2 regions of the Nonomuraea sp. C10 genome follow, and region 2 is predicted to be linked to the other one. Evidence: riboswitches for the same ligand, from Rfam matches in the RefSeq annotation. Region 2 holds a riboswitch; the other holds the start of a gene.
What was found. Region 2 has a riboswitch for thiamine pyrophosphate ahead of FR742_RS37865 (cytosine permease). Riboswitches for the same ligand answer to the same signal wherever they lie in the genome.

Region 1 (5,307 bases), on a different contig from region 2:
GCGGGCTTTCCAGGAGAACCGGCACCGTCAGGGAGACATCGGGGACGAAGCCTCCGCGTACCGGCGGCGGGGGATCCGGCCCGCCAGCCGGGCCGCCCGCCCGGCCTGGACGGCCGACCGCATCGCCGAGGCCATCAGCTCGGGCCGCTGCGCCCGGGTGACCGCCGTCGCCAGCAGCACCGCGTCGCACCCCAGCTCCATCGCCAGCGCCGCGTCGCTGGCCGTGCCGATGCCCGCGTCCAGGACCACCGGCACCCCGGCCGCCTCCACGATCAGCTCGATGCTGTGCGGGTTCCTGATCCCCAGCCCGGAGCCGATCGGCGAGCCCAGCGGCATCACCGCCGCGCACCCCGCCTGCTCCAGCCGCCTGGCCAGCGCCGGGTCGTCGCCGATGTACGGCAGCACCACGAACCCGTCGGCCACCAGCCGCTCCGCCGCGTCGAACGTCTCGATCGGGTCCGGCAGCAGCGTCCGCTCGTCGGCGATGACCTCCAGCTTGACCCAGTTCGTGCCCAGCGCCTCGCGCGCCAGCCGCGCCGTCAGGACGGCGTCGCCGGCGGTGAAGCAGCCGGCCGTGTTGGGCAGCACCTTGATGCCGCGCCGGCGCAGCACGTCGAGCACCGACCCGCGGGCGTGCGGGTCGAGCCGCCGCATCGCCACCGTGGTCAGCTCGGTGCCCGACGCCTCCAGCGCCTGGTCCAGAACCTCCAGCGAGGGGGCGCCGCCGGTGCCCATGATGAGCCGGGAGCCGAACTTCTCCCCGGCGATGACCAGATCATCCACCTTGCACCGCCGTCAGCACCTCCACGCGGTCGCTGTCGCGCAGCGCCGTCGTCTCCCACGCGCTGCGGGTGACCACCTCGTCGTTCACGGCCACCGCCACGCCGGTGGCGGACTCGGTCAGGGACCGTACGGCCTGCGCGACGGTCATGCCCTCGGCCACCTCGCGGGCGGCCCCATTGATCATCACATTCATGAAACATCCTTGAATCTCGCCGGTGAGCACAATGTCGCGAGGTCGGCCTCCTCGCCTTCGAGGATCGCGGCGGTGAGCGGCGTCAGCAGCACCCCGCCACGATGGTGACCGGTCGCCAGCACCAGCCCCGGGATCCCGCTCGGCCCGATGACCGGCAGGTTGTCCGGCGTGCCGGGCCGCAGCCCCGCCACCACGTCGGCCACCTCCAGCTCCGTGACGCCCGGCACCAGCTCCCTGGCGTCGCGCAGCAGCTCGTAGACACCGCCCGCGGTCACCCTGGTGTCGAAGCCCAGCTCCTCCTGGGTGGCTCCGACCACCAGCTCCCCGTCGCCCCGCGGCACCAGGTAGACCGGGTTGCCGTGCACGGTCCCGCGCACGCACCGCCCGATCAGCGGCTGGGCCGACCTCAGGCGCATGATCTGCCCCTTGACGGGCCGTACCGGCACATCCGCCAGCTCCCCGCTCCACGCCCCCGCCGCCAGCACCACCCGCTCCGCGACCAGCGTCTCGGGCTCCCATCCGGGCGGCGCACCCGGCGAGATCCCGGGGACGGCGCCCGACTCCGGAGGGGCCAGCCGTACGCCGGACACCCGGTCGCCGTCACGCAGCAGCTCGGTGACCCGGGCGCGCACCACCGGGACGCCGAGCCGCTCCAGCGCGGCGAGCAGCGCCGCGGTGACGCGGCGAGGATCCACCCACGCGTCCGTACGGGCCAGCAGCCCGCCCCGGACGGAGGGCGCCAGCATCGGCTCCAGCCGCCGGCACTCGCGCCCGGTCAGGCGCTCGACCGGCAGCCCCAGCTTCTCCATGAACCCGGCCTGCTCGTCGAGCATCGCCAGGTCGTCGGGCCCGAACGCGACGTCGAGCGTCCCGTCGTCCCGCAGATCCAGCCCGGCCCGCGCGGCCGCCAGCCGTTCGCTCCCCTCGCCGGATTCCCCGAACCCCCAGGGTGACGCGGCGGCCCGCCCGTCCTCGCCGCCGGCCGACGGACGCCTCCCGCCGGCGGACGAGAGGTCGAAGGCCGGGAAGCGCCCGTCGCCGGGGACGGCGGACGCAGCCGCCGGGCCGGCGCCCGCGGGCGTGGAACCGGCGTGCCCCGTCTCGCCGTGAGGGGTGACCACGTGGGTGTTCGTGGGAAGCGTGCCCTCGGCGGGGACGGCCGAGCCGGACTGCCCGGCGTGAGTGTTCGGGGTGGTGGTCGTCCGAGGGGCGGAGACGCTCGTGTCGGACTGAGCGGTGAGGGTGGTGGCCGGTCCGTCGGATCCGGGAGCGGTGAGTCCGGCGTCGGCGGCGAGGGCGGCGGCGAAGGCGGGCCAGCGGCGCAGGGAAGCGACGCCGAGACGGAGCAGGGGCTCTTCGGTGTAGGCGACCTCGCTGATCGGGGCCAGCATGCCCGCCGCCGCATAGGAGGCGCCACGGGCGGGGGACGGATCCACCACCACGACCTCGCGGCCCTGCCTGGCCAGCCGCCAGGCGATCGACAGGCCGACGACGCCGCCTCCGACGATCACATCCATGTCCGCTCCCTTCGCCGGCATGATCCGGATCAGGTGTCTTGCGGTCGAAGGCCCGGTGAAGCCTTCCTCTCAGCCCGGTGACGGCCGGACTCCCGCGCGTCGTGCACCCCCACCTTACGACCTCCCACGACAGACCGGCACGCCGGTGCCGGGGGAGGTCGCCCCACCCGCGCGCCGCCACCGCCGAGACCGCGAAGATCGCGACCGGGCATCCTTGGAGACCGAGTTCCCGCCCTCACCGACGGCCGGCCGACCGGCCATGGATTCACCGGCCATGGATCCACCGGGCGTGGATCCACCGGGCGGTCCTGGGTCCTCCGGGCGGTCCAAGGCCCTCCGGGCTGCCCTGGGCCTTCGGGCGGTATCGGGCCCTTCGAGTGGTCTCGGCCTTCGGGAGGTTCTGGCCCTTTCGGGCGCTTCTGGGTTCTCCGGGCTGTCCTGGGCTCTTCGGGTGGTCTCGGGCTTCCGTGGGGTTCGGAGCTTCTCGGGCGGCACCGGCGTTCTTCGGGTGGGTCCTGCGGCAATCCTCGGCTGGGCTACTCCGGCAGGGCGCGATCATGCTCGTGGACGTACCAGAGCGGGTGGCTGTCCCGAATCGCCCTCGCCCCCGAGAGTTCCGTGGGTGCGTATGTCGTCTGCCCAACCTCCACGGATGATCTCCGGTGGCGAGGAGGTGGAGTGCCAGGTGGGGGAGGAATCGGGGCTCGGGGCGACGCTGTGGGGCGGCCCCCGTTATGGTCGCTTACGTGAATCATGTCGTGGTGGTGGGAGCCGGACTGTCAGGTGTCAGGAGCGTCGAGGCGCTGCGCGCACGCGGGTTCGGCGGCAGGATCACGCTGATCGGGCAGGAGCGCCACCGGCCCTACGACCGGCCGCCCCTGTCGAAGTCCGTGCTGCTGGGCGACGCCGACTCCAGCTTCGTCGACTCCGACCTGGCGGCGCTCGAAGTGGACTTCTGGCCGGGCGTCGCCGCCAAGGCGCTGCGCGAGGGCGCCGTGGAGACGACCGAGGGCGAGCTGGGCTACGACGGGCTGGTCATCGCCACCGGTGCCGAGCCGATCCTGCTCCCCGGTGACGGCCCGCAGCACGTCCTGCGTACCCTCGACGACTCGCTAGAGCTGCGCGCCCGGCTGGTTCCGGGCGCGCGGGTGGCGGTCATCGGCGCGGGCTGGATCGGCGCCGAGGTGGCCACGGCCGCACGCCGGGCAGGCTGCGCGGTGACGGTGGTCGAGGCCGGCCCCGCCCCGCTCACGCACGCCGTCGGCGCCGAGCTCGGCGCCCGCACCCAGCACTGGTACGAGGGCATCGACCTGCGCCTGGACACCATGGTCGCCTCCGTCGAGGAAGGCGGCGTGTCGCTGGTCGGCGGCGGGTTCGTGGACGCCCACGTGGTGGTGACGGGCATCGGCGTCCGCCCGGCCGTCGAGTGGCTCGCCGACGCCGACCTCGACCTGCACAACGGCGTCGTCACCGACGAGCACCTGCGCACGTCGCTGCCGAACGTGGTCGCCGTCGGCGACTGCGCCGCCTGGTGGTCGCGCCGCTTCGGCACGCGGCTGCGGGTCGAGCACTGGGACACCGCGCTGGGCGCGCCCGAGGTGGCCGCCGCGACGCTGCTGGGCGAGGAGGCGGTGTACGACCCGGTCCCGTACTTCTGGTCGGAGCAGTTCGGGCACATGGTCCAGTACGCCGGCCACCACCCGGCCGGCGAGCGGCTGGTCTACCGGGGCGAGGCGACGGGCAAGTGGTCGGCCTGCTGGCTCGCCGGCGACGACACTCTCGCCGCGGTGCTGGCCGTCGACCGGCCGCGCGATCTCGTCCAGGGGCGCCGGATCATCGAGGCGGGCCACCGGCTCGACACGGAACGCCTGGTAGATCCGGACGTGCCCCTACGGGATTGTGTTGTTTGAGCAAGCGCGGCATGTGGTAGTTGTGGTTTCGTGACGCTTTCTGTTGCACAGATCGACCGGGAGACCGATGCCCTCGTCGACGAGTGGCTCACTCTCCCCGAAGTGGCCGACCGCATGGGTCTCACCATGGGTCGCGCCAAGCAGCTCCTCAAGGACCACAAGCTCCTCGGCGTGCGCCGGGGCAGCGGCGGGCCACAGGTGCCCGCGGTGTTCCTCGACGGCCGAGATGTCATGAAGGGTTTGCCTGGCACACTCACCGTCCTGCAAGACGCGGGCTACGACGACGTCGAGTCGCTGCGCTGGCTCTTCACCCCCGACGACTCACTGCCAGGCTCGCCCGTCGAGGCGATCAGGGCGGGCCGCCACACCGAGGTCAAGCGACGTGCCCAGGCCCTCGCTTTCTGACGCCCGCCTCTACCTCTGCACCGACGGACGGCGCGAGCGCGGCGACCTCGCCGAGTTCCTCGACGTGGTGCTCGCCGGCGGCGTGGACATCGTCCAGCTCCGCGAGAAGGGGCTGGAGGCCCGCGAGGAGCTGGAGCTCCTTGAGGTGTTCCGCGACGCCTGCGACCGCCACGGCAAGCTGCTGGCGGTCAACGACCGGGCCGACATCGCCTACGCCGCCCGGCCCGACGTGCTCCACCTGGGGCAGGACGACCTTCCGGTGACGGTCGCGCGAGAGATGCTCGGCGACGACATCGTCATCGGCAGGTCCACCCACTCCGTCGCCGAGGCTTCCGCCGCGGCGGTGGAGGAGGGCGTCGACTACTACTGCTGCGGTCCGATCTGGCCCACACCCACCAAGCCCGGCCGTCACGCGCCCGGCCCGCCGCTGCTCCGGCACGCGGCGTCGCTCGGCGCGGATCGGCCGTGGTTCGGCATCGGCGGCATCGACCTGGCCAAC
Region 2 (5,307 bases):
GCCCGGTGACCACGGTGGTGCCCTTCGGCGGCACCGAGAACGTCGCGGGCGGCGAGGCCGTCAAGTGGGACAGGGCCAAGGCGCTGGCCCTGTTCGAGGCGCTGGCCGCCGACCAGCCGGTGCCGAAGGAGATCCTCGACGCGGGTTAGCCCGTCGCGGTGATGGCGGCCGTGGTGACGGCGATCGAGATGCCCGCGTTGATCGCGGCGATCGTCTGCGCCACGGCCTCGGCCTCCCACGCGCCGGCCGCGATCTCCTTGACCCGGCCCTTGTCGGCGCCGGGGAACGCCTTGCGGTCGAGCTTGGCGGCGTGCATGACCGCGATGAGCACGGCGGTGCGCGGGTCGGGCTCGGCGCCGCCCAGCGCGCCCGCGACCCGCTCACGTACCCGCGACTCGACGCTGCCGTCGAGCTCGGGCCAGCGGGTGGTGCGGAAGACGCCGAACACCCGGCCGCGCTCCTCGGCCAGCACGCCCGCGGCGGCGAGCCGGGTGAGCAGGCGGGTGCGGAGCTTGCCCGACTGCAGCTGCTGCACCCACCAGGCGGGCCTGCGCTCCTTCGGGCTGCCGGCGATGCGGGCGAGCGCGGCGTCGAGCTCGTCGTCGCCCAGCGGCGCGGGGTCCAGGACGGTCACCTTCTTGTCGCGCAGCGTGATGCGCTCGCTGATCGCCAGCTCGGCCAGGAGGGCGCCGGCCACGGCGGGGTCGAGCTGGATGGTGGAGAGCAGCTGCCTGCCGTCGTCCTCGCCGAAGGCGAGAAGGAGGATCTCCTCCGCGATCGTCACGCTCATCCTCTGACACTAACGTGCGAGCATGACCATCTCGGAAAAATTGCACGCTGTCGGCCGTCCCCTGCTTGAGGCTCAGCTGGCCCATCCCACCGTTGCCGGGATCGGCCGGGGCGATCTGCCCGAGCCCGTGTTCCGGTCGTGGCTGGAGCAGGACTACCTCTACCTGCTCGACTACGTGCGGGTGTTCGCCAAGCTGGCCTGGCAGGCTCCTGACGCGCACGTCGGCGACCTGGTGGACCTGGCGCACTCGACCTACCACGAGGAGCTGGATCTGCACCGTTCGCTGTCGGCCGAGTTCGGGGCCGATCTGGAGGGGGCGGTGAAGGGGCCGGCCTGCGTCGCGTACACGTCCTTCCTGCTGGAGTCCGCGGGCTCGTACGGGGAGGGGCTGGCGGCGCTGTATCCGTGCATGTGGGGATATTCGACGCTGGGGAGGATCCTGGCGGAGAACCCGCCCGCCGAGCCGCGCTACCGGGCCTGGGTCGACACGTACGCCGACCCGGGGTTCGCCGCGCTGGCCGAGCGGATCGCCCAGATGATCGACGAGACGGACGTCGATCCTGACCGGGCGGAGGCGATGTTCACGGAGGGGATGGCGCACGAGCTGGCGTTCTGGGACGTGCCGTAGCGCCGCGTAGTCTGGAGAGCATGCCTGAACTTCCCGAGGTGGAGTCGCTCACCGCGTTCCTGGGCGAGCGGGCGGTCGGCCGCACGATCGCGGGCGTCGACGTGGTGGCCTTCCAGGCGCTCAAGACGTTCGACCCGCCGGTGACCGCGCTGGGCGGGCTGACCGTCACGGGCGTGTCCCGTCACGGCAAGTTCCTCGACCTCGACTGTGACGGGCTCCACCTGGTCATCCACCTGGCCCGGGCGGGCTGGCTGCGCTGGCGTGACGACCTGTCGGGCGCCAGGCCGGTCCGTCCGGGCAAGGGCCCGCTCGCCGTACGGGTGCGGCTCGCGCCCGACGCCGACGGGCTGGCGCCGGGGTTCGAGCTGACGGAGGCGGGCACGCAGAAGCGCCTGGCCGTCTATGTCGTGAAAAATCCGGACGAGGTGCCGGGTGTCGCCGCGCTCGGCCCCGACCCTCTCGACGAGTCCTTCGACGTCGCCGCGCTCAAACGCATCGTCGGCGGCAACCGCACCCAGATCAAGGGCCTGCTGCGCGACCAGAAGGTCGTCGCCGGCATCGGCAACGCCTACTCCGACGAGGTGCTGCACGCCGCGAAGATGTCCCCGTTCAAGGTCGCGGCGACGCTGACCGACGCGCAGATCGCCGACCTGCACGACGCCATCGTGACCACGCTGCGCGAGGCGGTAGAGCGGGCGCGCGGCCTGGCGGCCAAGGACCTCAAGGCGGAGAAGAAGTCGGGGCTGCGCGTGCACAACCGCGCGGGCCAGCCGTGCGACGTCTGCGGCGACACGATCCGCGAGGTGTCCTTCGCCGACTCCTCGCTGCAGTACTGTCCCACCTGCCAGACCGGCGGCAAGCCGCTGGCCGACCGCCGCATGTCCAAGCTGCTCAAGTAACGTGCCGAGCATGACGCGCGGCAGGTAAGAATGGGCGCATGACGGTTCCCGAGGTCGAGGTCCGCGACGTGCCCGACGACGCCTACCTGCTCGACGTGCGCGAGGAGTACGAGTGGGTGGCGGGCCACGCCCCCGAGGCGGTCCACATCCCGATGACGCAGATCCAGGCGCGGGTCGACGAGGTCCCCTCCGGACGTCCGGTCTACGTCGTGTGCCGCGTCGGCGGCCGTTCGCTGCAGGTGGCGGCCTGGCTCAACCGCCTGGGCCGCGAGGCGGTCAACGTCGGCGGCGGCATGCAGGCCTGGGAGCTCGACAAGCGTCCCATGGTCAGCGAGACCGGCCGGCCGCCGATGGTCGCCTGACCCCGACTGGCCGAAACGGGACTAATAGTGCATCATGGGGGCGGCAGCCGGAGTTGATCTCCGGCTGTTGACGACCCACCGCGGGAGCTCGGGGCCAACCGGGCTGAGAGGGCAGCTACGCCGCTGCCGACCGCATGAACCTGTCCGGGTAATGCCGGCGTAGGGAGTGCGCGATGTCGCATGCCATCCATGGCGAGGAAGTTCCGCTGACCCTGGAGGGCGAGCCCCCCAAGACGCTCGGAGTGCTCGACCAGGGCGCGCTCTGGGCCAACCTGGCGGTCAGCCTGCTGGGCTTCTCCGGCGCGTTGTTCCTGATCGACCCGCTCGGCGGCGCGCCGCTGACCGTGACGGCCGCCCTGGTCGCGACCGTGGTCGGCAGCCTGATCGGCACCACCATGGTGGGCCTGGCGGCCATTCCCGGCACGCAGACCGGCAAGCCCGCGATGGTGCTGCTGCGCGGGCTGTTCGGGGCGCGGCTGTCGTACTTCCCCACCGTGCTCAACATCATCCAGATGATCGGCTGGGGCGCGTTCGAGCTCTGGGTGATCGCCCAGGGCGCCCTGGCCATCTTCGGCGACACGGTCCCGTACGCGGTGTGGGTGATCGTCGCCGGGGTGATCACCACGGTGCTGACCGTCTGGCCGCTGGGCGCGGTCCGGCTGATCAGGCGCTACATCACGGTTCTGGTGATCATCGCGATGATCTGGTTCGCGGTGCAGTTCCTGGGCGACGCGCAGCCGCGGACCGGAGGGTCCTGGGAGGCGTTCGCCCCGGCCGTCGACTACGTGATCGCGCTGTCGGTGTCGTGGGTGCCGCTGGCCGCCGACTTCGCCCGGCACTCCAGGTCCAGCCGGGCGGCCTTCACCGGCGTGGTCGGCGGCTACACGCTCGCCCAGGTCGCCTGCCTGGCCCTGGGCGTGTACGCGGTCGCGATCGCCGGGGCCGAGGCGGTGGCGGCCGACAGCACGGCGGTGTTCGGGCCGTTCGTGGCGGTGCCGCTGGGCGCGCTGTTCTTCGCGATCCTGGTGCTCCGCGAGGCCGATCAGTCGTTCGCGAACGTCTACTCGACGACCGTCTCGCTGCAGAACCTCATGCCGCGCGTCGACCGGCGGATCATCAGCACCCTCATCGGCCTGCTCACCGTCGCCATCGCGCTGGTGGTGGACGTGACCTCCTACGGCGCGTTCCTGGGCGTGATCGGCGCGGTGTTCGTGCCGATGTTCGCGGTGCTGGCCGTCGACTACTTCCTGCTCGGCGGCGCGGCCCGGTGGAACACCGACGCCGACGCCCCCGCCCGCTGGTCGATGCTGGTGCCGTGGGCGCTCGGCTTCGCGGCGTACTGGCTGACCACCTCCACCCCGACCGTCGCCCCGTGGGACGGCTTCTGGGCCGGGGTGCGCGAGGTCATCGGCTTCACCAGGGAGCCGTGGATGAACGGCGCGCTGGGCGCGGCCATCGTCGCGGCCCTGGCGACGCTGCTGATCGGGCTGGTCACGCGCCGCGTCGCTCGACGGTGAGCAGATGGCGCTTGGCGGTGGGGCCGCCCGCGTAGTCGCCGGGCTCGCCGTCGTCGCGCACCACCCGGTGACACGGCACGATCACGCACACGGGGTTGGCGCCGAGCGCGTTGCCGACCGCGCGCAGCGCGCGCGGCCTGCCGATGAGCTCGCCGATCCGGCCCATCGTCGTGGTCGTGCCGTACGGGACCGCCATCGTCTTCTGCAGGACCGTACGAGCGAACGGCGTGGCGAGGGTCAGGTCGACCCGGGTGGAGAAGGCGCGGAGCCGGCCGGAGAAGTAGGCGTCTAGCTCGCGGCGTACCGGGTCGAGCCGCCGGGCGTCGGTGCCGATGAGGCTGCCCACCTGGTTGGACACCCGCTCGAAGACCACGTGCTCGTCCTCGTAGCTGCAGGCGACGAGGCCGCGCGCGGTGACCGCGAGCACCAGCCTGCCCACCGCGCCGTCGTAGGTGCCGAGCGCGACGTCGAGCTGGCCGTCACCCCGATAAGTGTCGGACGTCACCCGCAGCAGGGCCTCGAGGTCGCCCGACACGCCTTCACCTCCACCCGCCATGAAAAAGCCGTGACCGCAGCGTATCGGACGGATCGCCCGACGCGAGCGCCACGCCGCGGGCACTATGGAGTCGTGGGGGACCCAAGGGGTGCGAGTGACGACGAGATGGTCCGCGCGGTGCTCGACAGCTCACCCAACGCCGTCGTCGCGATCGACCGGGACCAGACGGTCCTGGTCTGGAACGCGGCCGCCGAGGCGCTCTTCGGCTGGCCCGCGGCCGACGTGCTCGGGCGCAGGGCGCCGATCGTGCCGGAGGAGCTGGCGGCCGAGCACCACGCGGCCCTGGAGCGGGTCCGCACCGGCGGGCAGGTGTCGCTGCGCACCAAGCGGGCGCGTGCCGACGGCGGCGTGCTGGACGTGCGGGCCGACATCAGCGCGCTGCGCGTGGGCTGCGCGACGGCCGGATACGTCTGCGTCTACCACCTGGTGCAGGCCGACCACGCGGCCAAGAGCCGCCTGGCGCGCCGCGCGAGGCTGGTGCGCAGGCTCACCGACGTGGTCGGCGACATCAACGCCGAGCTGGAGCTGCCCGCCGTGCTCGACCGCATCTCGGCC

Region 1: another riboswitch for thiamine pyrophosphate. It lies ahead of FR742_RS22395 (FAD-dependent oxidoreductase); the one in region 2 lies ahead of FR742_RS37865 (cytosine permease).

The regions. Positions count from the first base shown of each region.
Region 1 covers NZ_VPFF01000001.1:4,862,608-4,867,914, reverse strand. Annotated here, with positions in the region: gene FR742_RS22405 (thiazole synthase) at 28-783, opposite strand; gene thiS (sulfur carrier protein ThiS) at 776-976, opposite strand; gene FR742_RS22395 (FAD-dependent oxidoreductase) at 973-2,493, opposite strand; TPP riboswitch at 2,483-2,599, opposite strand; gene FR742_RS22380 (NAD(P)/FAD-dependent oxidoreductase) at 3,240-4,403, shown strand; gene FR742_RS22375 (Rv2175c family DNA-binding protein) at 4,434-4,808, shown strand; gene thiE (thiamine phosphate synthase) at 4,786-5,307, shown strand, end outside.
Region 2 covers NZ_VPFF01000003.1:1,325,326-1,330,632, forward strand. Annotated here, with positions in the region: gene FR742_RS37840 (LCP family protein) at 1-149, shown strand, start outside; gene FR742_RS37845 (GPP34 family phosphoprotein) at 146-790, opposite strand; gene FR742_RS37850 (TenA family protein) at 813-1,418, shown strand; gene FR742_RS37855 (Fpg/Nei family DNA glycosylase) at 1,439-2,317, shown strand; gene FR742_RS37860 (rhodanese-like domain-containing protein) at 2,356-2,679, shown strand; TPP riboswitch at 2,750-2,862, shown strand; gene FR742_RS37865 (cytosine permease) at 2,853-4,196, shown strand; gene FR742_RS37870 (methylated-DNA--[protein]-cysteine S-methyltransferase) at 4,171-4,731, opposite strand; gene FR742_RS37875 (PAS domain S-box protein) at 4,858-5,307, shown strand, end outside.